Regions from separate parts of the Streptomyces sp. BYX5S genome, predicted to be linked through region 1. Evidence: riboswitches for the same ligand, from Rfam matches in the RefSeq annotation. Region 1 holds a riboswitch; each other region holds the start of a gene.

Region 1 (6,875 bases):
GGAGGCCGGAGCGGCGACCACCAGTCGGGGCACGCCCACGGCCCGCACAGCTACCATTCGATGCCCCGCTGGCCCTTCTGGCCCGCGTCCATCGGGTGCTTCACCTTCGACATGTCGGTGACGAGATCCGCGAACTCGACCAGCTTCTCGGGGGCGTTGCGGCCCGTGATGACGACGTGCTGCTGTCCGGGACGGTTGCGCAGCGTCTCCACCACGTCGTCCACGTCGATCCAGCCCCAGTGCATCGGGTAGGCGAACTCGTCGAGCACGTACAGCCGGTAGGTCTCGGCGGCCAGGTCCCGCTTGACCTGCTCCCAGCCCTCGCGCGCCTTCTCCTCGTTGTCGGCCTGATCGTCACGCTGCACCCACGACCAGCCCTCGCCCATCTTGTGCCAGGCCACGGTGCCGCCCTCGCCGCTCGCGCCGAGCGTCTTGAGCGCGTTCTCCTCGCCGACCTTCCACTTCGCCGACTTGACGAACTGGAACACCCCGATCGGCCACCCCTGGTTCCAGGCGCGCAGCGCGAGCCCGAACGCGGCCGTCGACTTGCCCTTGCCGATGCCGGTGTGCACGAACACCAGTGGCCGGTTGCGGCGCTGACGAGTCGTCAGTCCGTCGTTCGGTACGACGCTCGGCTGTCCCTGCGGCATTTAAGCGGCCCTCCTGGTGGTGTTCTGCGTTCCGGTGACGTCCTTCACGAGCCCGGCGATCGAGTCCGCCCGCAGCTCGTCCAGCGTGACGGCGGTGCCGCCGAGACGGCCCGCGAGTTCGGCGGCGAGCCCGAGGCGCACCATGCCGGTCTCGCAGTCGACGACGACGGAGGCGGTGCCCTCGGCGGCGTGCAGCCCGGCCGCCCGCCCCGCGAGTTTCACGGGCTCCGGGCCGCCCGTGGCCCGCCCGTCGGTCACGACGACCATGAGCGGCCGCCGCGCCGGATCCCGCAGCCGTTCCACGCGCAGCACCTCGTGCGCCTTCAGCAGCCCGGCCGCCAGCGGGGTGCGCCCGCCGGTCGGCAGTGACTCCAGGCGGGCGGCGGCGGCGTCCACGCTGGACGTCGGCGGCAGGGCGACCTCGGCCCCCGACTTCCGGAACGTCACGAGCCCCACCTTGTCGCGCCGCTGGTAGGCGTCGAGCAGCAGCGAGAGCACGGCGCCCTTCACGGCGGTCATCCGCTGCCGCGCCGCCATCGACCCGGAGGCGTCGACCACGAACAGGACGAGGTTGCCCTCGCGGCCCTCACGGGTGGCCTGCCGCAGATCGTCCCGGCGTACGACGAGCCCCCGGCCCGAACGGCCGCGCGCCCGCTGGTGCGGGGCGGCGGCCTGCACGGTCGCGGCCAGGTGCAGCTTGGTCAGGGCGCCGCGCGGGCGGGTGGCGCCGGTGGTGCGGCCGTGCTCGGTACGGGCCCGGGACCGCCGCCCCGCGGCTCCCTCGCCGAGACCGGGAACGCTCAGCATCTTCGTACGGAAGGGCTCACCGGCCGCCACGGGCTTCTGCTCGGGCGCCCCGGAGGCGGACGCGGGCGCGGTGGCGGGCTGCTCGGGGGAGTCCTCGCGGTCGTCGCCGGCCGGGGCGTCCTGCGGCTCCGGGGTGTCGCCGGTGTCCTGGGGAGCGTCGTGCGGGCCGTCCTGCGGCGGCACACCGCCACCGGGACCGCCGCCGTCCGGACCCCCGTCGGGGTCGTCGTCGGGGCCCTCGGGCTCGTCCTCGGGACCGAACTCGTCCAGGGTCTCGTCGAGCTTGTCCTCGTCGAGCCCCGGCGCGTCGAAGGGGTTGCGGCGCCGGCGGTGCGGGAGCGCCAGCAGCGCGGCCTGCCGCACGTCCTCCGCGAGCACGTCGGTGCGTCCCGCCCAGGCGGCGAGCGCCGTGGCGGTGCGGGCCATCACGATGTCGGCGCGCATGCCGTCCACCTCGAAGGCCGCGCACGTCGCCGCGATCTGCGTCAACGCCCGGTCACCGAGCCGGACGTGGGGCAGCAGCTCGCGCGCGGCGACGATCCGGGCCCGTACGTCGGCCTCGTCCTCGGCCCACCGGCCGACGAAGCTCTCGGGGTCGTCGTCGTAGGCGAGGCGCCGCTTGACGACCTCGACCCGCTGCTCCGGCTCGCGGGAGGCGGCGACCTCCACGGTGAGCCCGAACCGGTCGAGCAACTGCGGCCGCAGCTCGCCCTCTTCGGGGTTCATGGTCCCGACGAGCAGGAAGCGCGCGGCGTGCCGCACGGACACGCCCTCGCGCTCGACGTACGAGGCACCCATGGCGGCGGCGTCGAGCAGCAGGTCGACGAGGTGGTCGTGGAGCAGATTGACCTCGTCGACGTAGAGGATCCCGCGGTGCGCGTCGGCGAGCAGCCCCGGCTCGAAGGCCTTCACGCCCTCGGCGAGCGCCCGCTCGATGTCGAGCGCACCCACGAGCCGGTCCTCGGACGCGCCGACCGGCAACTCGACCATGCGGGCGTCCCGCAGCGACCCCGGGGCCTGCCCGTGCGGCCCGTCCGGGCACCGCGGATCGGGCGCCGCCGGATCGCACGAGAACCGGCACCCGGGGACGACGTCGACGCCCGGCATGAGCGCGGACAGCGCCCGCACGGCGGTGGACTTGGCCGTCCCCTTCTCGCCGCGCACGAGCACACCGCCGACGGCGGGCGACACGGCGTTGAGCAACAGGGCGAGCCGCAGATCGTCCTGCCCGACGACGGCGGTGAACGGATAGGGAGCGCTCATCGAAAACGGACCTCCATCATCAGGGGCGCGGGGAACTGCGCAATCTTTTCGGGGGGTCTGGGGGCGAAGCCCCCAGGGACGGGACGGGAAGGGGCGGAGGGGGCGATTCTCACGACGGCGCCCCGGGAGGCACGAACGGCAGCCCCGCGGGCGCACCCCCCTCGATCAACCGCCACAACGCATCCGTGTCCGCGTGCCGCTCGACCAGATCCCCGAGCCGGTCGAGCTGCTCCTCCCGAAGCGCCTCGAACGACGTGTCCGCCGCCGGCACGAACCGCCGCCCGGCAGCATCGGAGACGGCCCGCAGAAACGCCCGCCGGAACCCGTCCGACTCCAGCGACCCGTGCCAGTGCGTCCCCCACACGGCCCCGACCCGGCACCCGTCCAAGAACGCCTCGCCGCCCAGCACCTCGGCGACACCGTGATGGATCTCGTACCCCTCGACGTACTCGCCGAGCGCCTCCCCGACCGGCCGGGCGAGCGTCTTCTCCGCCTCGAACCGCACGCGTACGGGAAGCAGGCCGAGGCCTTCCACGGTTCCGGCCCGCGACTCCACGTCGTCCTCGATGGTGTCGCCGAGCAGCTGGAACCCGCCGCAGATGCCGAGCACCGGCCGCCCCTCGGCGGCCCGCCGCGCCAGAGCCCGCGCGAGCCCGCGCTCGCGCAGCCACTCCAGCGCCCGCACGGTGCCGCGCGTGCCCGGCACCACGACCAGGTCCGCGTCGACGAGCTCCTCGGCCCGGTCCACGAACCGCACGACGACTCCCGGCTCGGCGGCCAGCGCGTCCACATCGGTGAAGTTCGACATCAGCGGCACCGCGCACACGGCGACCCGCAGCACGTCCTCGCCCACGGGAGGCGCCACGACCGACTCCCGGACGGCGCCCCGCAGGGAGACCCGCAGCCCGTCCTCCTCGTCGATGCCGAGGCCGTGCTGGAACGGCAGCACACCGTAAGTCGCCCGCCCGGTGAGGGACTTGAGCATGTCGAGCCCCGGTTCGAGAAGGCTCACGTCGCCGCGGAACTTGTTCACCAGGTACCCGGCGAGCAGCTCCTGGTCCTCCGGCGCGAGCAGCGCCGTCGTCCCGAAGAACGAGGCGAAGACCCCGCCCCGGTCGATGTCGCCCACGACGAGCACCGGCAGCCGGGCGGCCCGCGCGAGCCCCATGTTCACGATGTCGGTGCGCCGCAGATTGATCTCGGCGGGCGATCCGGCGCCCTCGCAGATCACGGCGTCGTGCGTGGCCCGCAGTTCCTCCAGGCATCCGACGACGGTGTCCATCAGCGCCGCCTGCCGCCCGCCGTGGTAGCCGCGCGCGCTCAGCTCGCCCACGGGTTTGCCCATGAGGACGACCTGGCTGCTGCGGTCGCTGCCCGGCTTCAGCAGGACGGGGTTCATCAGCGCGCTCGGCTCGACCCGGGCGGCCTGCGCCTGCATGGCCTGCGCCCGGCCGATCTCGGCACCCTCGCGGGTCACGAAGGAGTTCAGGGACATGTTCTGCCCCTTGAACGGCGCGACCTTCACGCCCTGCCGCACCAGCCACCGGCAGATCCCGGCGGTGACGACACTCTTCCCGGCGTCGGAGGTGGTCCCCGCGACGAGGAGCCCCCCGCCCGTCATCGTCGCGCCCACAGCAACCGCCCGCTCACACAGACTCCCAACGCCAACAGAGAAACCCGCCGTGACAGCCGCACGGCCCGATCCACATCACGCACCTCGACGGCGCGCCCCGGCTCGTTCAGCACCGGCCGGTGCTCGACCCGCCCGCCGTACGCCAGCGTCCCGCCGAGCCGCACCCCGAGCGCCCCCGCGAAGGAGGCCTCGACGACGCCGGCGTTCGGACTGGGGTGACGCCGCGCGTCGGCCCGCCACGCGGCCAGCGCCTCCTTCGGGCGGCCGCCCGCGAGCACCGCGAGGACCCCGGTGAGCCGCGCCCCCGGCCAGCCCGCCACGTCGTCGAGGCGGGCCGAGGCCCAGCCGAACCGCCGGTACCTCGGGGACTTGTGGCCGACCATCGCGTCGAGCGTGTTCACCGCGCGGAAGGCGACCAGGCCCGGCACCCCGCCGAGCGCGCCCCACACGAGCGCGCCCACGACGGCGTCGGAGGTGTTCTCGGCGACGGACTCGACGACGCCGCGCGCGATCCCGTCGGCGTCGAGGCCCTCGGGGTCGCGCCCGCACAGCCGGGGCAGCAGCTCCCGCGCCAGCTCCACGTCCCCGGCCTCCAGCGCGGAGCCGACGGCCCGCGCCTCCCGGCCCAGCGAGGTGCCCCCGACGACGGCCCAGGTCGCGGCGGCCGTCAGCGCGACGGAGGCGGCGGGGGAACGGCGTACCAGACGGGCGGTGGCGGCGGCGAGAGCGGCGGCGCCACCGGCACACACCGCGGTGTGCAGGGCGCCCGCGCCCCGGTGGTCCCGCCACAGCACCTGTTCGACGGCGCCCGCGGTGCGGCCGAAACCGGCGACGGGGTGCCCTCGGCGCGGATCACCAAGAAGGAGGTCGGCGAAGATTCCGACGGCGGCACCGCACGCGTACACGCGCTCGTGCCGCCAGTTGCCGCGCGGGGCGAACATGGCGGTGGGTGTCCTCACTCAGGGTGTCCACGCCCTGGTTCGACGAGACCGGCAGCGAGAGTTCCTGGCTCGCCCCATCCGGAAGAAGGGGGCTCACAGTGGCGGGACCGCGCCGGATTCGCACCGGCTTCCTCAACTGCTGCCGTATATGGCGGGGGAAGTCCACCACGCTCCGAGTTGGCACGTCAACTTGCTGTTCAGGCGTACGCGGGTGGGGTGACACGAGCGGGCGGGGTGCGGGACGCCGAAACGTCCCGCACCCCGCCCGCCTGGTTCGGGGCTCGGCCTTCTCAGGCCACGATCAGGGAGATCCCGTAGACCACGGCCGCCGCGCAGAGCGCGAAGCAGAGGTAGGCCCCGGACGTCGCGACCGCCGCGGAACCGCCGCGCTGCGCCGCCGACTCCCGCTTGGACAGGCTCACGATGCCGAGGGTGAACAGGCCCACGAGGGCCACGGTGACCACGAGGCTGACGCCGAACACGGAGCCGAGGGCCGCCCAGTCGATCTTCATAGCTGCTCCTGCTTCCTTACAGCGTGGCGCCGGCGGCGCGCGCGGGGTCGTTCACCGCTCCGGCCTTCGGCTGGACGGGGATCCGGGCCTCGGACTCGACCGGCTCGACGGTGCCCACCGGCGGCGGGCTGACCGAGGCGATCGCGGTCGTCACGACACCCGGGGCCTCCTGCGCGGATTCGCCGTGCGGGTCGTCCGCCGTGACGTTGGTGTGGTCGATGGAGTTGCGGCGCGACAGCTTCCAGATGACCGCGGAGCCGGTCACGAGCAGCGCGGCGGTGAGGCCGACGCCCCACGGGCCCTGCTTGGTCAGGAACTCGGCGCCCGCGCCCACCAGACCGGCGGCCGGCAGGGTCAGACCCCACGCGACGAACATCCGGGTGGCGGTCGACCAGCGGACGACACCGCCCTTGCGGCCGAGGCCCGCGCCCATCACACCGCCGGAGCAGACCTGCGTGGTGGAGAGCGAGAAGCCCAGGTGCGAGGAGGCGAGGATCGCGGTCGCCGCACTGGTCTGGGCGGCGAAGCCCTGCTGCGGCGCCAGTTCGGTGAGGCCCTTGCCCATGGTGCGGATGATGCGCCAGCCGCCCAGGTACGTGCCGAGGGCGATGGCCACACCGGCCGAGACGATGACCCACATCGGCGGGTCGGCGTCCGGCGCGAGCACGCCACCGGTGATCAGGGCGAGGGTGATGATGCCCATCGTCTTCTGCGCGTCGTTGGTGCCGTGCGCGAGGGAGACGAGGCCCGCGGAGGCGATCTGCCCGGCGCGGTACCCCTTGGCGGTCGCCTTCTCGTCCGTCTTCCTGCTGATGCGGTACGTGAGGCGGGTGGCCAGCATCGAGGCGATGCCGGCGACGAGCGGCGCGGCCACCGCGGGCAGCAGCACCTTCGTGACGACGGTGCCGCCGTTGACCGAGGACCAGCCCATCGACATGACCGCGGCGCCGATGAGGCCGCCGAACAGGGCGTGCGAGGAGCTGGACGGCAGGCCGAGCAGCCAGGTCAGCAGATTCCAGAGGATGGCGCCTACCAGCGCCGCGAAGATGACCTCTGTTTTGAGGCCGTC
Region 2 (6,875 bases), 570 kb from region 1:
ACGTGGCACTCCGCGCTCATCACCTGGTTGTCGGGGCGGGCCTCCATCGCCCAGGTCAAGATCGACATCGAAATGGTCTGCCGCCTGATCGACCTCTCCGCCCCCCCGCCGTCCGTAACCCACACCCCGGGGCTCCGCCCCGGACCCGGCGCCTCAATCGCCGGCGGGGCTACTCATAGCCCCTGCGGCGTTTGAGCAGCGGGGTCCGGGGCGGAGCCCCGCGGCATCGGCCACGGAGCCGTCTGCTCAATCGCCGCAGGGGCTTGAAGGGCCTGCTCAATCGCCGCAGGGGCTCAGAAGACCGGGGCCCGCCCCCGCCCTAATCCTCCGGCGGGAAGACGACCTCACCCGTGTCGGCGAGCGTGAGCGTGATCGCCTCGACCGGACACCCCTCCGCCGCCGCCAGCACCCGCTCATTCGCATCCCCGTCCGCCTCCACCGGATGCGACTGCCTCGCGCTGTCGAGCCGGAACCCGTCCGGCGCCGTGTTCACACACATCGCCGACCCGATGCACACGCTCCGGTCGACCTCGACATGCCACCGGTCGCCCATCGTCAGATCGCCTCCGGCTCGTACCCCGCCGGCAGATGGATCATCTTGTGCTCGAAGTACTCCCCGTACCCCTCGGGCCCGAACTCCCGCCCGAGCCCGGAGTTCTTGTAGCCCCCGAACGGACCGAGCATGTCGAGGCTGAACGTGTTCACGCTGTACGTGCCCGTGCGCACCTGCCGCGCGATCTCCACCCCGTGCGCCGTGTCCGCCGTCCAGACGCTGCCGCTGAGGCCGTACTCGGAGTCGTTCGCGATCTTCACGGCCTCCGCCTCGTCGCCGTACGGCAGCAGGCAGATGACCGGGCCGAAGATCTCCTCGCGGGCGATGCGCATCGAGTTGTCGACGTCGCCGAAGAGCGTCGGCTCGACGTACCAGCCCTGCTCGAACCCCTTCGGCACGCCCCCGCCCGTGAGGATCTTCGCGCCCTCGTCCTGACCGACGCGGATGTAGTCGAGCGAGCGCCGCTGCTGCCGCTCGGCGACGAGCGGGCCGACCTCGGTCGCCGGGTCGAGCGGGTCGCCGACCTTGAGCGCGGAGGCCGCCCCGGCGAACGCGTCGGCGAACTCGTCGTAGCGCGAACGCGGCACGAGGATGCGGGTCTGCGCCACGCACGCCTGCCCGTTGATCATCCAGGCGAAGGGGACGATCCCGGAGACCGCGGCGCTCGCGTCGGCGTCCTCCAGGACCACGGCCGCGGACTTGCCGCCGAGTTCGAGGGTGACGCGGGTGAGGTTGCGCGCGGCGACCTCCATGACGCGCTTGCCCGCGGGCACGGACCCGGTGAAGGAGACCTTGTCGACGCCGGGGTGCCCGACCAGGTACTCGCTGACCTCGCGGTCGGCGGAGAGGATGGACAGCACCCCCTCCGGCAGCCCGGCCTCGGTGGCGATCTCCGCGAGGATGTACGCGTCGAGCGGTGTCTCCGGCGAGGTCTTGAGGATCACCGGGTTGCCGGCGAGCAGCGCGGGCGCGAGCTTGGCGGCGGCGGTGAACTGCGGGACGTTCCACGGCACGATCGCCGCGACCACGCCCACCGGCTCGCGCCGTACGAGGAGCTTGCCGAGGGCGCCGTCGCGGGTCTCCTCGTACGTGAAGCCGCGGGCGACGTTGATCGCGGAGTCCCAGACCATCATCGCGGCGAGCGCCTGCACCATGACGCCGGAGGTGTACGGGGTGCCGTTCTCGCTGCTGATGACGCGGGCGATCTCCTCGTGCCGGACGGCGAACGCGTCCTTGATCCTCGTCACGACCTCGATGCGCTCGTCGAGGCTCATCCGCGGCCAGGGGCCGTCCTCGAAGGCGCGGCGGGCGACGGCCACCGCGCGGTCGACGTCGGCGGGCGCGGCGTGCGGCACCCTGCCGAAGACCTCTCCGGTGTGCGGGGAGACCACCTCGATGACGTCCTTGCCGAGCGGGTCGGTCAACTCCCCGCCGATGAACAGCTGTCCGTGTTCCACGAGCTCGGTCATGGCTGGCATCCTCACGCACGACATTTCTGACGGTGTTTCAGAACTGATACCAGTTCTAGTAACGATCCGGAAGGGTGGTGCGGGGACGCGGGATACGGTTCGCCGGGGCGACCATTGAAACAAGTTCTACAACTTCCCGTACAGTGGCGGAAGTTCGGCTGGAACACCGCACCGGTGGAGGGAGCCCGATGACGAAGGCGCCGGAGACGACGCAGGTGACCGATCACGGCGGGGGCGTGCAGAGCATCCGCGTACCGATCCCCGACAACCCTCTCGGCTTCACCCTCGTCTACCTCGTCGACACGGACGCCGGGCCCGTCCTCATCGACACCGGCTGGGACGACCCGACGTCCTGGGACACCCTGACCGACGGCCTCACGGCCTGCGGCACCGATGTCGCCGAACTCACCGGTGTCCTGATCACCCATCACCACCCGGACCACCACGGCCTGTCGGGGAAGGTGCGGGAGGCGTCCGGGGCGTGGATCGCGATGCACGAGGCGGACGTGGCGGTGGTACGGCGCACGCGCGAGAACCGGCCGGAGCGGTGGTACGCCTTCATGGCCGCGAAGCTGGCGGCGGCCGGGGCGCCGGAGGACCACGTGGCCCCGCTCCTCGCGGCCCGCGACTCCGGGAAACCGCGCCAACTCCCTGGATTCTCACCGGCCTTGCCCGACCGCACCATCACCCCCGGCGACCTCCTCGACCTGCCGGGGCGGCGGCTGCGCGCGATCTGGACGCCGGGCCACACTCCCGGGCACGTGTGCCTGCACCTGGAGGAGGAGCACCCCTCGGGGCGTGCGGGCAACGGCCGCCTCTTCTCCGGGGACCACATGCTCCCGGGGATCACCCCGCACATCGGCCTGTACGAGGACCCGGACGACGCCACCGTGACCGACCCGCTCGGCGACTACCTCGACTCCCTGGAGCGGGTGGGGCGCCTGGACCCGGCGGAGGTCCTTCCGGCGCATCAGCACGCCTTCGCGGACGCGCCCGCGCGCGTGACGGAGCTGCTGGCCCACCACGAGGACCGCCTCACCGGCCTCCTCACCCTCCTCACCACTCCCCTCACCCCCTGGCAGCTCGCCGAACGCATGGAGTGGAACCGCCCCTGGTCCCAGATCCCCTACGGCTCCCGCACCATCGCCGTCTCGGAAGCGGAGGCGCATCTGCGCCGCCTGGAGAAGTCGGGCCGCGTGGAACAGGTCCCCGGCACCACCCCCACCACCTACGTCACCACCCCCTGACCCCACCCCCTCCCTCTCCGGCGCCCCACCTCCTCCCCCTCCGACGTCCCACCCCCTACCCCTCCGGCGCCCCATATCCAGCCCCTCCGGCGCTTGAGGAGCGGGGTCCGGGGCAGAGCCCCGATCTTTCAGCCCCTCCGGCGCTTGAGGAGCGGGGTCCGGGGCGGAGCCCCGGGGGTGGGGCGCGGTGCCGGGTACAGTGAGGACGTCGTCAGTACGTACGTACGAGGGGAAGCCGGTGCGAATCCGGCGCTGACCCGCAACCGTCACAGCCGGAATGCCTCATACGTACGCGCTCGGCCCAGCACCGTCGAGGAATACGGAGCGGAGCCGCCCGGCACCCTCACGTGCCGCGCCACCCCGCTCCCCGCAGGGAGAGGCACCCGCCCCACCATGAACATTCGCCGCAGCGCCGCGCTCATCGCCGCGACCGTCGCGATCGGCGCCGTGAGCGCGCACGCCGCGTTCGCCGACGGTGCGGACAGTGCCTCCCCCTCGCCGAAGGTGGTCGTCCCCTCGGGCCTCTACGGCAAGAGCGACCCCACGTACGACGGCGTCTGGCGCCAGTCCCTCGCCCTCGTGGCCCAGGACACCGTGGGCGTGAAGCCGGCCGCGAAGGCGGTCGACTGGCTGGCCGGCCAGCAGTGCGAGAACGGCGGGTTCGCCGCCTTCCGGGCCAAGCCCACCGAGCCCTGCAACAGCAAGACGAAGATCGACAGCAACAGCACCGCGGCCGCCGTCCAGGCCCTCGCCGCGGTCGGCGGCCGCGACGGCGAGATCGCCAAGGGCGTCGACTGGCTGAAGAAGAACCAGAACGCCGACGGCGGCTGGGGCTACAGCCCCGGCACGGACAGCGACGCGAACTCCACGTCCGTCGCCATCGGCGCCCTCACCGCGGCCGGCGAGAAGCCCACCGAGGTGAAGTCCGGCAAGGGCAGGACCGGCGCCGACGCCCTCGCCGCGCTCGCCCTGCCCTGCGCCAAGGGCAAGGACGGCGGCGCCCTCGCCTACCAGCCCGACAAGAAGGGCGAGCTCGCCGCGAACGCCGACGCCACCGCCGCGGGCGTGCTCGGCGCCCTCGGCACCGGTTTCGCGCCCGGCAAGGGCACGGCCCCGGACGCGTACACCTGCGAGGACGGCAAGAGCGCCGAGACCGTGGCGCACAACGGCGCCGTGTACCTCCAGAACCAGCTCGACACCCACCTGTACCTGAAGTCGCAGCTGGCCGGCGCCACCGACCAGCCCGACTACGGCAACACCGCCGACGCGGTCACCGCCGTCGCCGCGGCCGAGGGCATCAAGGCCACCAAGAACTCGTACGCCTGGCTGGAGAAGAACGCGAAGGACTGGGCCGCGCAGACCGGCCCCGCCGCCTACGCCGAGCTGATCTTCGCCGCGCACGCCACCGGCAACGACCCCCGCGACTTCGGCGGCACGGACCTGGTGAGCGCGCTCGACAAGACCGGCCCCGAGCCCGCCTCCACCACGTCGTCCGCCTCCGACTCCGACGAGAAGAAGGACGACGGCGGCAGCGGCACCAACTGGTGGATCATCGGCGTGATGTTCATCGCCGCCGTGGGCGCCGGCTTCCTGTTCAGCGGCCGGAAGAAGCAGCAGCCGTGACCGCTCGCAGGCCGGCCGCGCTGGTCGTCGCGGTGCTGGCGCTGCTCCTCGCGGCCGTGGCGGCGGCCCCCGCGCAGGCCGCCGGGTACCGGTACTGGTCCTTCTGGGAGCGCGACGGCGGCTCGTGGACGTACGCGACGACGGGCCCCTCTCAGACCAGGCCGGACGACGGCGACGTGCAGGGCTTCCGTTTCGCGGTGAGCGAGGACTCGAAGGACGCGAAGCAGCCGCGCGGCACCACCGACTTCGACGAGGTCTGCGCCGACACCCCGGCCAAGGACGGCGAGAAGCGGATCGCCCTCGTCATCGACTCCGGCACGGCGGCCGACGCCCCCGGCGCCGAGACCCCGCCGAGGCCGCGCACCGAATGCGCGCAGGTGGCCGAGGACGCGACGAGCGCCGACGCGCTGGCCGCGGTCGCGAAGCCGCTGCGCTACGACAGCAGCGCGATGCTGTGCGCGATCTCCGGCTACCCGGAGACGGGCTGCGGCGAGCAGGTGTCGAAGTCGGAGTCGAAGGCCCCGGAGACGGCGAAGGACTCCGCGGCGCCGTCCGGCGACGGCGGTGACGGCGACGACGGCGGTCCTTCCGTCGGTCTCCTCGCCGGGATCGCCGCCGTGGTCGTGCTCGGTGTCGCGGCGGGTGTCCGGGCCCGACGCCGCCGCGGCTGACCGCATGTCCGCTCGTACGCTGCGCGCCCCGCGGGCCCACCGCTCCAACTCCCTGCACCCCGGCGCCTGGTGGATCTGGGCGCTGGGCCTCGGCACGGCCGCGTCCCGCACCACGAACCCGTTGCTGCTCGCGCTGCTGATCGGTGTCGCCGGGTACGTGGTGGCGGCGCGCCGCACCGAGGCGCCGTGGGCGCGCTCGTACGGCGCGTTCGTGAAGCTGGCGCTGGCCGTCCTCGGCATCCGCCTGGTCTTCGCGACACTCCTCGGCTCGGCGATCCCCGGCACGCACCTGTTGGTGACCCTCCCCGAAGTCCCGCTGCCGGACTGGGCGGAGGGGGTGCGCATCGGCGGCCCGGTGACCCTGGAGGGCCTGGTCTTCGCCCTGTACGACGGCCTGAAACTGGCCACGCTCCTCATCTGCGTCGGCGCCGCGAACGCCCTCGCCTCCCCGTCCCGCCTCCTCAAGTCCCTGCCGGGCGCGCTGTACGAGGCCGGGGTCGCGGTCGTCGTGGCGATGACGTTCGCCCCGAACCTGATCGCGGACGTCCGCAGGCTGCGGGCGGCGCGGCGCCTGCGCGGCCGCCCGGACAGCGGTCTGCGCGGCCTGCTCCAGGTCGGACTGCCGGTCCTGGAGGGCGCGTTGGAACGCTCGGTGGCCCTGGCCGCCGCGATGGACGCGCGCGGCTACGGCCGTACCGCCGAGGTCCCGAAGGGCGTGCGCCGGGCGACGGCCGTGCTCACGCTGGGCGGCCTCATCGGGGTGTGCGCGGGCACGTACGGTCTGCTCGCGTCCTCCGGAGCCGGTTACGGCCTGCCGGTTCTCCTCGCCGGGGTCGCGGCGGCGCTCGGCGGGCTGTGGCTGGGCGGGCGCCGCACGGTGCGCACCCGGTACCGGCCCGATGCCTGGGGCGTCCGGGCGTGGCTGGTCGCGGCGTCCGGGGTGGCGGCCGCGGCGCTGATGATCTGGACCGGCACCCAGGACCCGGCCGCCCTCCAGCCGCCGGTGGTGCCGCTCGCGGCGCCGACGCTGCCGCTGTGGCCCGCGGCGGGCATCGCCCTCGGCCTGCTCCCGGCCTTCATCGCACCCGTTCCCGACCAGCCGACGGAGGCGTCGTCATGATCGACTTCGAGGACGTCTCCGTCACGTACGACGGCGCCGCGCACCCCACGGTCCGCGGTATCCAACTGCACGTTCCGGAAGGTGAGTTGATGCTCCTCGCGGGCCCGTCCGGCGTGGGCAAGTCGACGCTTCTCGGTGCGGTGAGCGGCCTCGTCCCGCACTTCACCGGGGGCACGCTGGCCGGGCGGGTCA
Region 3 (6,875 bases), 1.1 Mb from region 1:
TGCACCGCGGGCTGCCGTCGGGCCGCTCGCCGAGCTCGGGCAGCGCGTGGAGCGCGACGCCGAAGTCCGCGCGGTCCAATTCCCGCTGCACGGCGCCGAGTTGGAACGGCCGGTAGTACATGACGAACGGGGGCCGCCACACCGCGTTGCGCACGCGCATCGCCGCGTCGAAGCCGAGCATCGACCAGTACCCCGGCGAGCCGGGCCGGGCGGGAGCGGGCAGCGCGAACGCGAACTTCCCGCCGGGGCGCAGCACATGGCACACCTCGGCGAACAGGCGCGGCCACTCGCGCGGCAGGAAGTGCCCGAACGCCCCGAAGCTGACCACGAGGTCGAAGACCTCGTCGAAGGGGAGCGCGAGCGCGTCCCCGCGGACGTATCCGGCCGTCGGCTCGCCGGCCCGCGCGACCTCCAGCATCCCGCCGCTGAAGTCGACGCCCACCGGCCGCCCGACCCCCGCCTCGCGCAGCACCCGCAGCCCCGCCCCGGTCCCGCAGCACAGGTCGAGCCCCCGGTCGTACGGGCCGAGACCGGCGAGGACCCGGCCCGCCGCGTCGAGCACCCGGTCCGGGGTGCGGAACGGCGTGTGGTCGAATTTCGGCGCCAGCAGGTCGTAGCCGCGCTCGACGGACGACAGCGCCTGAACGGCCAGCTCGCGGAGGGTCGGCCCCTGATCGGTGAACATGGCCGACCAGCATAGGGCGGCCCGGCGCCGAAATCGGGGCTTGCCGCGCGACGGGGGTCGGGTGGTACGGTCTTCGTGGTACATGTGCTCGCCCGCATCGGGGCGCCGGTACCGGATCCACTCTCTCAGCGCTCCACCGTCGACGGTTCCACGTCGCCACACAGCGCGCACCAACCCTGGTCAGCGGCTTCTGGCGGGCTCTTCACCCGCTGCCGCGACACCGGGTTCTCCCCGGCCGCGGGGCGTGTCCTCACGCGGACTCCAGCGCCCCTGCCTCTCGCCGGATCCCTTCCCCTTCCCGCTCTCGCACGCCTCTCGTTCCCGCGGCACCGTCCGCGAAAGGACCCCGTGATCACCATGACCACCACGACCATCAGCCAGACCACCCCACCTGAAGAACAGACACCCGTCCGCGCCGCCGGCGTCCTCGACATCGGCGGGAACGGGCACGGTTTCCTGCGGGCCGCCGACCTGGAGCCCACGCCCCACGACGTGCAGGTCCCCGCGCGTCTGATCCGCCGGCTCGGCCTGCGCAAGGGCGACCTGATCGAGGGCGCCTGCGCGAAGCCGGGCACCCTCGCGGCCGTCGAGACCGTCGGCGGCGCCCCCGCGGAAGCGGCGGCCCGCCGCCCGCGCTTCGCCGACCTGACCCCGCTCCACCCCAGCGAGCGCTTGCGCCTGGAGCACCCGGCCGCCGGGCTCGCCGGACGCGTCGTCGACCTGTTCACCCCCGTCGGCAAGGGGCAGCGCGGCCTGATCGTCGCTCCGCCCAGGACCGGCAAGACGGTGCTGCTCCAGCAGCTCGCCGCCGCGATCGCCGCGAACCACCCCGAGGTGCACCTCATGGTGCTGCTCGTCGACGAGCGCCCCGAGGAGGTCACCGACATGCGCCGTTCCGTGCGCGGCGAGGTGTACGCCTCGACGTTCGACCGCCCGGCGAAGGCGCACATCGCACTCGCCGAGCTGGCGGTCGAGCGCGCCAAGCGCCTCACCGAGCAGGGCCGCGACGTGGTGATCCTCCTCGACTCCCTGACCCGGCTGTGCCGGGCGCACAACAACGCCGCGTCGTCGGGCGGGCGCACCCTGTCGGGCGGCGTGGACGCGGCCGCGCTGCTCGGCCCGAAGCGCCTGTTCGGCGCGGCCCGCGACGCCGAGGAGGCCGGATCGCTCACGATCCTCGCCACGGCCCTCGTCGACACCGGCTCGCGCGCCGACGACTACTTCTTCGAGGAGCTCAAGAGCACCGGCAACATGGAGCTGCGCCTCGACCGCACGCTCGCCCAGCATCGCGTGCACCCGGCCGTCGACCTCCCCCCGTCCGGCACCCGCCGCGAGGAACTCCTGCTGCCCGCCTCCGAGTTGGCGGCCACCCGGGGCCTGCGCCGCGCCCTCCAGGGCCGGGACGGCACCGCGTCGTACGAGGCGCTGCTGGAAAAGCTGCGCCGGACGCCGGACAACGCGGCGTTCCTGCGCCAGGCCCACGCCACGGTGCCCACGGCGTAGCCCCGGGTCCGGATACGTAATACTCGACGTATGAACGCGAGCACGACGCGGCGTGGCGGGGCGCCCGGCGTCACCGTCCGGCGGGCCACCGCACGGGACGCCAAGCGCCTCACCCGCCTCGTCCGCGGCTCCCGTGCCTACGAGGGCCAGTACGCCGCCATGGTCGCCGGGTACCGCGTGGGTCCGGACTACATCGAGACGCACGACGTGCACGTGGCGGTGGACCAGGACGAGGGCGTCGTGCTCGGTTTCTACGCGCTGCTCACCGCGCCGCCCGAGCTGGACCTCATGTTCGTCGCGGACCGGGCGCAGGGCCGCGGCATCGGCCGGCTGCTCGTCGCGCACATGCGGGAGCGGGCGCGGGCCGCCGGCCTCGACCACGTCCGCGTCGTCGCGCACCCGCCCGCCGAGGGCTTCTACACCGGCGTGGGCGCGCGCCGCACCGGCACCGTGCTCGCCCGTCCACCGGCCGTCGCCTGGGACCGGCCCGAACTCGAATTCACCATTCCCCCGGCCGCCTGAGGGGTTCCGCCTCCGCCGCGCACGGCGCACACTCGTGGCGTCGGAATGCGGCAAGGAGGCCACATTGGGCAGCAGTCAGGCAGGCGCCGAGGCGTTCGACGTGATCGTGGAGATCCCGCAGGGATCCCGCAACAAATACGAGATGGACCACGATCTCGGCCGGATCCGGCTGGACCGGATGCTGTTCACGTCGACGCAGTACCCCGCCGACTACGGTTACGTCGAGGGCACGCTCGGCGGCGACGGCGACCCGCTCGACGCCCTCGTGCTCACCGGCGACGCGACGTTCCCGGGCTGCGCCATCGAGTGCCGGGCGATCGGCATGTTCGTGATGAGCGACGAGAAGGGCCCGGACGAGAAGGTGCTGTGCGTCCCGGCACACGATCCGCGGCACGAGGCGACCCGGGACATCGAGGACATCCCCGAGTTCGACCGCCTGGAGATCACCCACTTCTTCGAGGTCTACAAGGACCTCGAACCGGGCAAATCCGTCGACGGCTCCCACTGGGAGGGCCGGGACAAGGCCTACGAGGAGATCAGGCGGGCCCGAAAGCGCGCCCAACGGTAGGTAGTAGGGTGGTCGGGCCGTGGTGCTCGGGAAGACCGGTGACGTCCCCTCAAGGGACCATTCCGGAGCGGCCCTCGCCACTGTGATCGGGTTCCGACCGCGCGTCCTTCACGTCTCGCGGCCGGGGCGCGCCGTTCCATCCTGTACGCCACTGGCGGCACACCAGCCGCTGGGAAGGCCGGAGCGGCGGGCACGCCCGTAAGCCAGGAGACCGGCCACGGCATCTCACGAAGTGATCCACGAGGTGCTGGAGCGTGATCGACGCATGACCCTGCCCGGGAACTCCCCGACCCCTGCCCCGAACTCCCCACCCCCCGCCTTCCGTTGGCGCCGCGAGGACACGCTGCGCACGGCCGGACTGATCGCGGTGATCGCCGCGCTGCACGTCGTCGCGTTCGGCGTGCTCTTCCTGCTCGTCGTCCCCGGACACTACGAAGTGGACAACAAGGCCTTCGGCATCGGCCTCGGCATCACCGCGTACACGCTCGGCATGCGGCACGCCTTCGACGCCGACCACATCGCGGCCATCGACAACACCACCCGCAAGCTGATGGCCGACGGCAAGCGGCCCGTTTCGGTCGGCTTCTGGTTCGCGCTCGGCCACTCCAGCGTGGTCGTCGCCATGGCGGCCCTGGTCGCGGGCGGCGCGGCGCTCGCCGGGACCCTGATGAACGACGGCTCGACCACCCACCAGGTGCTCGGGGTCGTCGGCACGACCGTGTCGGGTACGTTCCTGTACCTCATCGCGGCGCTCAACCTCGTTGCCCTGATGGGCATCCTGAAGGTCTTCAAGGCGATGCGCGCGGGCTCCTACGACGAGCGCGAGCTCGAAGAGCACCTGGATTCCCGCGGGTTCATGAACCGGATCCTCGGCCGCTTCACCAGGTCCATCACCCGGCCCGGCCAGATGTTCCCGCTGGGCTTCCTCTTCGGTCTCGGCTTCGACACCGCGACCGAGGTGACGCTGATGGTGATGGCGGGCAGCGGCGCGGCGGCGGGCCTTCCGTGGTACGCGATCCTGTGCCTGCCGCTGCTGTTCGCCGCGGGCATGAGCCTGTTCGACACGCTCGACGGCACGTTCATGAACTTCGCCTACCAGTGGGCGTTCTCCAACCCGGTGCGCAAGGTGTTCTACAACCTCACCATCACCGGCCTGTCGATCGCGGTCGCGTTCTTCATCGGCACGATCGAACTCGTCGGCGTCCTCCACGACAAGCTCGACCTCACCGACGCGGTCACCGGCTGGATCGCCGGGCTGGACCTCGACAACGTCGGGTACGTGATCGTGGGCCTGTTCGTGGTCGTGTGGGCGGCGGCGATCGCCTACTGGCGGCTCGCGCGGGTCGAGCAACGGTGGTCGGCGCGAGTGGCCGACGGCGCGTAAATCGGTTGCCGGGGCGCGCGGCCGGCTGCTGCACTGAGCTCCACGCGGCAGCCGGCCGCGCACACCCCCGAGCGTGAGGACCGATCCATGCGCACTGCAGTGCAGTTCCTTCCGAGGGCCACCGCGGATTCCGCCGCCGTGGCATCCCCTTCCCTCAAGGAAACGACTGCTTGTGGCATCGCTGAACCTTGGAATCCTCGCGCACGTCGACGCCGGTAAGACCAGCCTCACCGAGCGCCTCCTGCATGCGGCCGGGGTGACCGACGAACTCGGCCGCGTCGACGACGGGAGCACCCGCACCGACTCCCTCGACCTGGAGCGGCGGCGCGGCATCACCATCAAGTCGGCCGTGGTGTCGTTCCCGGTCGGCGACACGACCGTCAACCTCGTGGACACACCGGGCCACCCGGACTTCATCGCCGAGGTCGAGCGCGTCCTCGGGGTGCTCGACGGGGCGGTGCTCGTCGTCTCCGCCGTGGAGGGCGTGCAGGCACAGACCCGCGTCCTGATGCGGACGCAGCGCCGCCTGCGCATCCCCACGCTGGTGTTCGTCAACAAGGTCGACCGCGGCGGCGCCCGCGAGGCCCCGCTCCTCGCCGACCTGCGCGCCAAGCTCACGCCCGCCGTGGTGCCGATGAACACGGTGGCGCGCGGCCTCGGCGGCCGGACCGCGCACTGCGTGGCGTACGGCGCCGGGGACGCGGCCCACCGCGCCGACCTGGTCGACGTGCTGTCGGCCGGTGACGACGCGCTCCTGGAGGCGTACGTCAAGGACGAGGAGTCGGTGACGTACGGGCGGCTGCGCGACGCGCTCGCCGAGCGGACGGGACGGGCCGAGGCGCATCCGGTCTACTTCGGCTCGGCGATGACGGGCGCGGGCGTCGACGCCCTCGTGGACGGCATCACGGGCCTGCTGCCACCGGCCGAGGAACGGCCCCGACTCCCGCTGTCCGCGCGCGTGTTCAAGGTCGAGCGCGGGCCCGCCGGGGAGAAGATCGCCTACGCCCGTGTGTTCACCGGGACGCTGCGGGTGCGTGAGCGGCTCGCACTGCCCGGCGGCGGGGAGGACCGCGTGACGGGGGTGAGGGTCTTCGCGGACGGGGCCGACGCGCCGGTCGCGGAGGCGGGCCCCGGACAGGTGGCTCGGCTGTGGGGGCTCGGCGGCGTACGCGTCGGCGACGACCTCGGCGCACCTCATGTCCCGGTGAAGGAGCACCACTTCGCGCCTCCGACGCTGGAGACGGTGATCGACCCCGGGCGGCCGGAGCAGCGGGGCGCGCTGCTCGCCGCGCTCACCCTGCTCGCCGAGCAGGACCCGCTGATCGGTCTGCGCCAGGACGACGTCCGCCAGGAGGTCTTCCTGTCGCTCTACGGCGAGGTGCAGAAGGAGGTCGTGCAGGCCACGCTCGCCGATAAGTTCGGCCTCGACGCGACGTTCCGGGAGTCGACGCCGCTGTGCGTCGAGCGGCCGACCGGCTCCGGCTCGGCGGCCGAGGCCATGAAGGACGACGGCAACCCGTTCCTCGCGACCGTCGGCCTGCGGATCGATCCGGCGCCGGTCGGCGCGGGCGTCGCGTTCCGCCTCGGCATCGAACTCGGCTCGCTCCCGACGGCGTTCATCAAGGCCGTCGAGGAGACCGTGCACCGGACGCTGGGCCAGGGACTGCACGGCTGGCAGGTCACCGACTGCACGGTGACCCTGTTCCGCTCCGGGTACGCGCCGCGGCAGAGTCACGCGCACGCCGTCTTCGACAAGTCGATGTCGAGCACGGCGGGCGACTTCCGGGGGCTGACGCCCCTGGTCCTGATGAGCGCGCTCGCGCGCGCGGGCACCGCGGTCTGCGAGCCGATGCACCGCTTCCGCCTCGACATCCCGGCCGACCTGTACGGGGCGGTGCTGCCCGCGCTGACCCGGCTGCGGGCCGTGCCGACGGGACAACGCACCGACGGCGGGGCGTGGACCGCGGTCGACGGGGTGATCCCCGCGGCACGGGTGCGCGCCCTGGAGCGGCAGCTGCCCGCGCTCACCCGCGGCGAAGGCGTCCTGGAGGCCGCCTTCGACCACTACGCCCCGGTCCGCGAGGACGCGCCGCGCCGCGCCCGCACGGACCACGACCCGCTGCACCGCAAGGAGTACCTGCTGCGGGTGGTGCGCGGGGCGGGGGTCCGGCAGGTGTGAGGCCGGTCACCCCGGGGCCGGGGCGGGGGTCGGG
Region 4 (6,875 bases), 830 kb from region 1:
GAACCTCACCCTCGTCGGCTGGGGCGGCCTGTCCCTCTTCTGGACCTCGATCATGCTGATCTTCGTCGTCGAACGGACCCTGACCGTACGGCGCCTCGGCTGGCGGGCCACGCTCCTCGCGCTGCCCCTGATCCCGGAGCTGCTCTACGACGTCTTCCGCCAGGCCGTCTTCGTTCGCTCCCTGATCGACCTGGCACTGCGCCGCGAGGCCCACTGGATCGCGACGTAGCACCCACCCCCCACCCACAAAGGAGTTGCCCTGATGTACGCAAACCCCACCAGCGCCGCCATGCTCGGCGGCGCGGGCACCGGCACCCTCGCCATGACCGGCTCCCTCAGCCCCCTCGCCGTCCTCGGCCTCGTCGTCGCCTGCCTCACCCTGATAGCCGCCGGCCTCGCCCTGCGCACCCTCAGCCCGGTCATCGCCGGCAAGGACCTCGGCCCGGGACCGCACTGACCTGCTCCCCCGCTTCCCGCCACTCCAGAAACCCGTCACCGTCCACGTACGGCTCCCACTGCCCCCAGACCAGGAAGCAGGAGGTGCGCAGGGCATCGGCGGCGGCCCGGAGCAGGCCCCCGAGACCGGCGAACGCCGCCTCCTTCGTAAAGGACGCGCCGTCGTCGCGCCCGAGGCGAAGGTGGCCGGTGCGTTGCGGCGCAGCCAGTCTTCGATGGTGGTCCAGGCGTCGGAGGCGGTCATCGGACTCCCCTACCGATGAACTTTCGCGGCGACGGAAGTCACCAGTACAGGACATTCACCGCGCGATTTCGACCGCACCTGGAGGACGACGTGGCCCTGGATCTGTTCGCGGGCATTCCCGTCAGCGATTACGCCGCGGCGCTGCCGTGGTACGAGCGGTTCTTCGGGAAGCCGCCGTCGTTTCTGCCGAACGACATCGAGGCGGTGTGGGAGGTGGCGGAGCACCGGTACATCTACATCGTGGAGGACGCGGAGCGCGCCGGGCACGCTCTGGTGCTGTCGTTCGTCGAGGATCTCGACGTGCGCGTCGACGAGGTCACGCGGCGCGGCATCGAGCCGGTGGGGCGCGAGACGTTCGACGGCGGCGTCAGGCGGGTGAACTACCGCGACGCGGACGGCAACGAGATCAGCTTCGGCGGTGGGGCGGCCTGACGCGGCGGGCCGCCCCACCGGCCGCTGTCAGCCGAGCGGCTTGTAGGTGCGCCTGCCGCGCCGGTACGCGATCTCACCGAGCGCGATGTCGCACAGCAGGAACGCCGCCAGCGGGATGCCCAGCAGCGGTACGAAGTAGCCGAGCAGGGCGACCGCCGCCATCAGCGGGACCAGGACGTACGGCGGTACGTCCTGCCACGCGCCGCGGCGCAGCGGCCGGCCGAAGGCGGAGCCGCGCCCGCGCTGCCACCACATGCGGTACCCCCACACGACGAGCAGCACCACCGCGAGGGCGAGCGCGGCGAGGGCGATCTGGTTGACGAGGCCGAAGAGGTTGCCGGTGTGCAGGTCGATGCCCCAGCGGGACAGCTTGGCCAGCACCGGGTAGTCGGCGAACCGCACCACGTCCGTGACCTCACCGCTCGCCGGGTCGACGGCGACGGCGTCCTGCTTCTCCGGCCAGCTCCGCTGGATCTGCTGCACGACGTACGCCGAGGAGGCGTCGGCGGGCGGGACGATCTCCACGGGGTCCGAAAGGCCCTCGGCCCGCGCCGCCTTCAGCACCGCGTTCACCCCGACATCGGCACCGCCCGCGCCGGCCCCGGAACCCGGGGCCGCGCCGACCGTGTCGTGCCCCGCGTGCTCCCCACCGGACGCCGCGGCCGCGGAGACGGTCGGCGTCGTCTGGTTCAGCGCCTCGCGCAGGTCGGCGATGTTGGCTCCCGCGTACGTCGACCAGGTCAGCCCCGTCGCGGACAGGAAGAAGAGGCCGAGCGCCGCCCAGACCCCCACCGTCCCGTGCAACGACAGCGTCCGCCCGCGCCCGGTCGTGCCACGGATCGCGCGGCGCGCCCGGCGCCGCCCGAACCAGAGGACGAGGCCGCCACCGGCGATCACCCACATCCAGCTCGCCGCGAACTCGCTGTACAGGCGGCCGACTTGACCGAGGTGGAGGTCGCGGTGGAACTCGTCGATCCAGGTGCGCAGCGGCAGCGCACCCGTCGACCCGTACTGTTCGAGGGCGCCGCGCACCTCGCCGTTGTACGGGTTCACGAACACCGCGAGCGTATGGCCCGCGTCGACTCCCGCGACGCCGGAGAGCATCACCCGCGTCGTCGCCCCGGCCTCGGGCGACGGCCGCACGGCGCTCACCTCGCCCTCCGGGTGTGCCGTGCGGGCGGCGGCCACCTGATCGGCGACCGGCAGCTCGGACTCGCCGACGGGAACCCTCAGTTCATGCGCGTACACGATCTTCTCGGCCTGGAACGAGCCCGCGTAGAGCAGCCCCGTGACGGCGGCGACCAGCAGGAACGGGGCGACGAACACCCCTGCGTAGAAGTGCAGTCGGCGCACCAGCGGGCGCAGTGACGACGCCGCCGACCTGACGGTCGTCCGGCCGGGTGGCGGAGCCTGCGGGCTCTCTTCAGCGGGGCGTGGTTCTGAGGTGACGGACAACGTGGTCCTCCAGTGTTTTGGGCAGCACGGAGTCCGGGCGCGGGCCTGCGCGGCCCTGGGCGCACCGGATCCGGTGCAAGGGGTGCATGGGACTCGAACCGGCTGTCGTCAGGCGACAGCGTCCCGTGCGGGTGGCCCTCTGGAGGTGATCGTGTCCGCGAGGAGGAGGACACGCGGTGCGCGGTCGCGCCGCGTGCGTCGCAGAGGCATGCGGGGGCGGTGCGGCGGAGTCGGGACCCGCAGCGGAAGCCTCAGGGGCGCGGCGATACGGCGGACGACGGCCCGCGCGACCCGGAACGCGGCCCGCTCCCCGTACGCGAGCCAGAGCCCGCTCAGCACGGCGGCGAGCAGGTGGGCCAGGAACATGCCGACCGAGGAGGTGTCCGTCAGCGACATGTGCGTGGCGGACATGTCCGTCGGCGACATGTCCGTCGGCGACATGCCCGAACCCGTCATGCCGCCCATGTCATGTGCGGCGTGCCCCATCCCGGACATGCCCCCGCCACCCGCACCGTGCGCGTGCGCGGCAGTACCCCCTTGCGCCCACGAGAAGAACAGGTGAAGCGCCCCCTGCGCCACCACGGCCAGGCCCACCACCGGCAGGAGCCCCCGCTCCCTCCCGGCCGCGCCGCAGGCCACCGCACCGGTGACCGCGAACGCCGCGCCCAGCGCCCACCACGGCATCGCCGCGCCCGACATGAGCGTGTGCCCCAGCGCCGTGAGCAGCACGCAGACGGCCGCGAACATCGCGGCCCGTCCGGCGCGGGCACCCCAGCCTGAAGTCATGGCCGCCCCATCTTGGCATCAGGGCGAGCGCCAGTTTGCCTTGTCTTTGTCTTTGGTCAGCCGCTGCATAGGATCAGCAGGTCATCGCCGCGACGGATGACAGGAAGCCGGTGCGAATCCGGCACGGTCCCGCCACTGTGACCGGGAAGCGCGCGTCCGCGCCCTCCCGGAAGTCAGGCCACTGGTCCGTCGCGGGCCCATTCCGAGGAGCGCGGACTCCGTAGGAGGCTTCACGTGTACGACGGTTCCAGCCGTCCCCATCGCTCTCGCTTCGCCCGTGTCGCGGCCACGGTCGCCGCACTGTCGGCGACCGTACTGACCGCCGGCTGCGGCCCCTCCGGGCCGGACTCCGGGAGCGCCGACAACCGCCCGAAGGCCGCGGCCGCCAAGGGCTTCCCCGTCACCGTCGACAACTGCGGCGTCACCACGACGTACGACAAGCCGCCGTCGCGCGTGGTGACCATCCATCAGCATCCGGCGGAACTCCTGCTCTCCCTCGGCCTGCGAGGCCGCATGGTCGGCACGGCGTTCCCCGACTCCGCCGTCCTGCCGGACCTGCGCGAGGACTTCGCCTCCGTACCCGAACTGGCAAGGAAGGCGCCCTCGTTCGAGAAGGTGCTGGAGGCGGAGCCCGACTTCGTCTACGGCGGCTATGCGAGCGCCTTCGACGAGAAGGAGGGCCGCTCGCGCGCCACGTTCGCCGACGCGGGCATCGACACGTACCTCAACCGCGAGTACTGCGGCGGCAAGAACGTCACCATGCGCGACACCTACGCCGAGATACGCACCCTCGGCCGGATCTTCGGTGTCTCCGAGCGCGCCGACGCCCTCGTCTCCGAGCTGCGGCGCCGGGTCGCGAAGGCGGCCGCCGCCGTCGAGGACGCCCCGGACGTCCCCGTGTTCGTGTACGACAGCGGCGACAAGTCGGCGTTCACCGCGGGCGGCCGGGGCCTCGGCACCCAGCTGATCCAACAGGCGGGCGGGCGCAACGTGTTCGCCGATCTGGACGACGTGTTCGGCGACGTGTCGTGGGAGCAGGTCGTCGAGCGCAGGCCCGAAGTGATCGCGATCTACGACTACGCGGGCGACAAGAGCGTGGAGCAGAAGAAGCGGTACCTGCTCGCGCAGCCCGCCCTCGCGGACGTACCCGCCATCAAGAACAAACGGTTCGTCGTGCTGCCGCTGACCGCGACGCTGGTCGGTGTCCGGTCCGCGTACGCGGTCGAGGACCTGGCGCGCGGGCTGCACCCGGAGAGCTTCGCGTGACGGCCACCGCAGCGGTCGACGAGCCGCGGACGGTCACGCGGCAACGGCGTTTCGGTCAGGGCGCGCGGCTCACCGCCACCCTGGTCCTGCTCACGGCGCTGCTCCTCGTGTCGCTCACCGCGGGAGTCGCCATCGGTTCGGTGCGGGTGCCGCCCGGTCAGGTGTGGGGCATCGTCACGCACGCCCTGGGCGCCGACTGGTGGGGCGCCGGGGACTGGTCGCGGGCGCGGGAGACGATCGTGCTGGACGTGCGGGCGCCGCGCGTCCTGCTCGGCGCGGTGACCGGCGCCGGTCTCGCGGTCGTCGGCACGGCGCTTCAGGCCCTGGTGCGCAATCCGCTGGCCGAGCCGTATCTGCTCGGCGTCTCCTCGGGTGCCTCGCTCGGCGCGGTCGCGGTCCTCGTGTTCGGGATCGGCGTGTTCGGGGCGCTGTCGCTGCCGGTGTCCGCGTTCGCGGGCGCGCTCGGGGCGCTCGTCCTCGTCTACGCCACCGCCCGCACCGGCGGCCGCATCACCTCCGGCCGGCTGATCCTGTCCGGAGTCGCGGTCGCGTCCGTCCTCAGCGCGCTGCTCAACCTCCTGCTGCTCACCACGGACCGCGGCAACGAGGCGCGGACCGTGCTCGCGTGGACGCTGGGCGGTCTGGGCGGGGTGAGCTGGGGGACGCTGTGGCTGCCGGGGCTCGTCCTGCTCCTCGGCACGGGTGTGCTCATGGTGCAGGCGCCGAACCTGAACCTGCTGCTCGCGGGCGAGGAGGCCGCGACGACGATGGGCCTGGACGTGGCCCGCTTCCGCGCCCGCATGTTCGTGCTGGTGTCGCTCGTCACCGGTGTCCTGGTGGCGGCGGCCGGGCCGATCGGCTTCGTCGGCCTGATGCTGCCGCACATCGTGCGGCTGCTCGTCGGCGGCGACCACCGGCGGGTGCTGCCGACGGCGGCGCTCGGCGGTGCGGTCTTCCTGGTGTGGGCGGACATCGCGGCCCGTACGGTGGCCGCGCCGATGGAGATCCCCGTCGGGGTGCTGACGGCGCTGTGCGGCGGCCCGTTCTTCCTGTGGCTGATGCGGCGGGACGCCCGCCGCCGGGACGCGGGAGGTGTCGGATGACCGCGGCCGAACTCCACGTCGAGGGCGTCACGCTGAGCGCGGGCGCGCGGCGGCTCGTCGACGACGTCTCGCTGACCGCCCGGCCGGGCGAGACCATCGGTCTCGTCGGCCCGAACGGCAGCGGCAAGTCCACGCTGCTGCGCGCCGTCTACCGGGTGCTGCGCCCGGACGCGGGGACGGTACGGGTGGCCGGCGCCGACGCGTGGGCGCTGCCGGTGCGCCACGTGGCCCGGACCGTGGCCGCCGTCGTGCAGGACGCGGGCGCGGACGTGGATCTGACGGTGCGTGAGGTCGTCGCGATGGGCCGCGCCCCGCACAAGCGGCTACTGGCGGGCGACACCGCGCGGGACGCGGCGCTGATCGACGCGGCACTCACGTCCGTCGACGCCGTCGCGCTGGCCGAGCGCCCCTTCGACCGGCTCTCCGGCGGCGAACGCCAACGCGTCCTGATCGCACGGGCGTTGGCCCAGCAGCCGTCCCTCCTGGTCCTGGACGAACCCACCAACCACCTCGACATCCGGCATCAGTTGGAGATCCTCTCCGCGCTGCGCCGGCTGCCCGCGACGGTCCTGGTGGCCCTCCACGACCTCAACCTGGCGGCCCACTACTGCGACCGCCTGTACGTGCTGCGCGCCGGGGCGGTCGTCGCCGCGGGCCCGCCGGTCGAGGTCCTCACCCCCGGGCTCCTGTCCGAGGTCTACGAGGTGGCGGCCGAGGTCGCCGTCCATCCGCGCACGCGCAGGCCGCAGGTCACGTACCTGCCGGACGACGGGGGCCCGGCGGGCTGAGGCGCGGGGTCGGCTGCTGCCGCGTCAGTCGGCGAGGCAGCAGTCACCGCACTTCGAGCCGCCGGGCACCCGGTAGTACAGACAGCAGCTGCGCCGCCGGAACGCCGGAACGCGCCCCGGCCCGTCCCCGCCCACGAGCTCCCCGGTGCCCCGCAACCGGCCCCGCCCCAGCAGCTCCTTCGTGCAGCGCACGATCGGTTCGCCCAGGTCGGGGCGGGCCCGGTAGAGCACGGAGGCCGTGCCCACGAGCGCCGACGCCACGTTCCCGTCCAGCAGCCGCGGCGCGATCTTCATGGTCAGGCCGCGCTCCACGGGCCGCAGCACCGCGTCCACCTGTTCGTACAT

Evidence for each region. A riboswitch is a leader RNA that binds a small molecule or an ion and turns the genes downstream of it on or off. The one in region 1 is predicted to bind cobalamin.
Region 2: another riboswitch for cobalamin. It lies ahead of ACYBSK_RS06610 (prenyltransferase/squalene oxidase repeat-containing protein); the one in region 1 lies ahead of ACYBSK_RS09255 (cobalamin biosynthesis protein).
Region 3: another riboswitch for cobalamin. It lies ahead of nicT (Nickel transporter NicT); the one in region 1 lies ahead of ACYBSK_RS09255 (cobalamin biosynthesis protein).
Region 4: another riboswitch for cobalamin. It lies ahead of ACYBSK_RS13130 (ABC transporter substrate-binding protein); the one in region 1 lies ahead of ACYBSK_RS09255 (cobalamin biosynthesis protein).

Annotation. Positions count from the first base shown of each region.
Region 1 covers NZ_CM138829.1:2,042,607-2,049,481, forward strand. Annotated here, with positions in the region: gene ACYBSK_RS09235 (cobyrinate a,c-diamide synthase) at 1-57, opposite strand, end outside; gene cobO (cob(I)yrinic acid a,c-diamide adenosyltransferase) at 51-650, opposite strand; gene ACYBSK_RS09245 (putative cobaltochelatase) at 651-2,720, opposite strand; gene ACYBSK_RS09250 (cobyric acid synthase) at 2,830-4,341, opposite strand; gene ACYBSK_RS09255 (cobalamin biosynthesis protein) at 4,338-5,294, opposite strand; cobalamin riboswitch at 5,332-5,475, opposite strand; gene ACYBSK_RS09260 (hypothetical protein) at 5,585-5,806, opposite strand; gene ACYBSK_RS09265 (inorganic phosphate transporter) at 5,823-6,875, opposite strand, start outside.
Region 2 covers NZ_CM138829.1:1,475,308-1,482,182, reverse strand. Annotated here, with positions in the region: gene ACYBSK_RS06630 (TetR family transcriptional regulator) at 1-195, shown strand, start outside; gene ACYBSK_RS06625 (ferredoxin) at 320-553, opposite strand; gene ACYBSK_RS06620 (aldehyde dehydrogenase) at 556-2,022, opposite strand; gene ACYBSK_RS06615 (MBL fold metallo-hydrolase) at 2,211-3,269, shown strand; adenosylcobalamin-variant (AdoCbl-variant) riboswitch at 3,485-3,560, shown strand; gene ACYBSK_RS06610 (prenyltransferase/squalene oxidase repeat-containing protein) at 3,663-4,892, shown strand; gene ACYBSK_RS06605 (SCO2322 family protein) at 4,889-5,563, shown strand; gene ACYBSK_RS06600 (energy-coupling factor transporter transmembrane component T) at 5,568-6,683, shown strand; gene ACYBSK_RS06595 (ABC transporter ATP-binding protein) at 6,680-6,875, shown strand, end outside.
Region 3 covers NZ_CM138829.1:3,148,447-3,155,321, reverse strand. Annotated here, with positions in the region: gene ACYBSK_RS14335 (class I SAM-dependent methyltransferase) at 1-685, opposite strand, end outside; gene rho (transcription termination factor Rho) at 1,043-2,188, shown strand; gene ACYBSK_RS14325 (GNAT family N-acetyltransferase) at 2,219-2,710, shown strand; gene ACYBSK_RS14320 (inorganic diphosphatase) at 2,853-3,278, shown strand; cobalamin riboswitch at 3,282-3,512, shown strand; gene nicT (Nickel transporter NicT) at 3,544-4,662, shown strand; gene ACYBSK_RS14310 (GTP-binding protein) at 4,835-6,841, shown strand.
Region 4 covers NZ_CM138829.1:2,876,995-2,883,869, reverse strand. Annotated here, with positions in the region: gene ACYBSK_RS13155 (glycosyltransferase family 2 protein) at 1-229, shown strand, start outside; gene ACYBSK_RS13150 (hypothetical protein) at 263-457, shown strand; gene ACYBSK_RS13145 (VOC family protein) at 791-1,132, shown strand; gene ACYBSK_RS13140 (PepSY-associated TM helix domain-containing protein) at 1,160-2,587, opposite strand; gene ACYBSK_RS13135 (hypothetical protein) at 2,696-3,373, opposite strand; cobalamin riboswitch at 3,451-3,577, shown strand; gene ACYBSK_RS13130 (ABC transporter substrate-binding protein) at 3,608-4,639, shown strand; gene ACYBSK_RS13125 (FecCD family ABC transporter permease) at 4,636-5,742, shown strand; gene ACYBSK_RS13120 (ABC transporter ATP-binding protein) at 5,739-6,530, shown strand; gene ACYBSK_RS13115 ((2Fe-2S)-binding protein) at 6,555-6,875, opposite strand, start outside.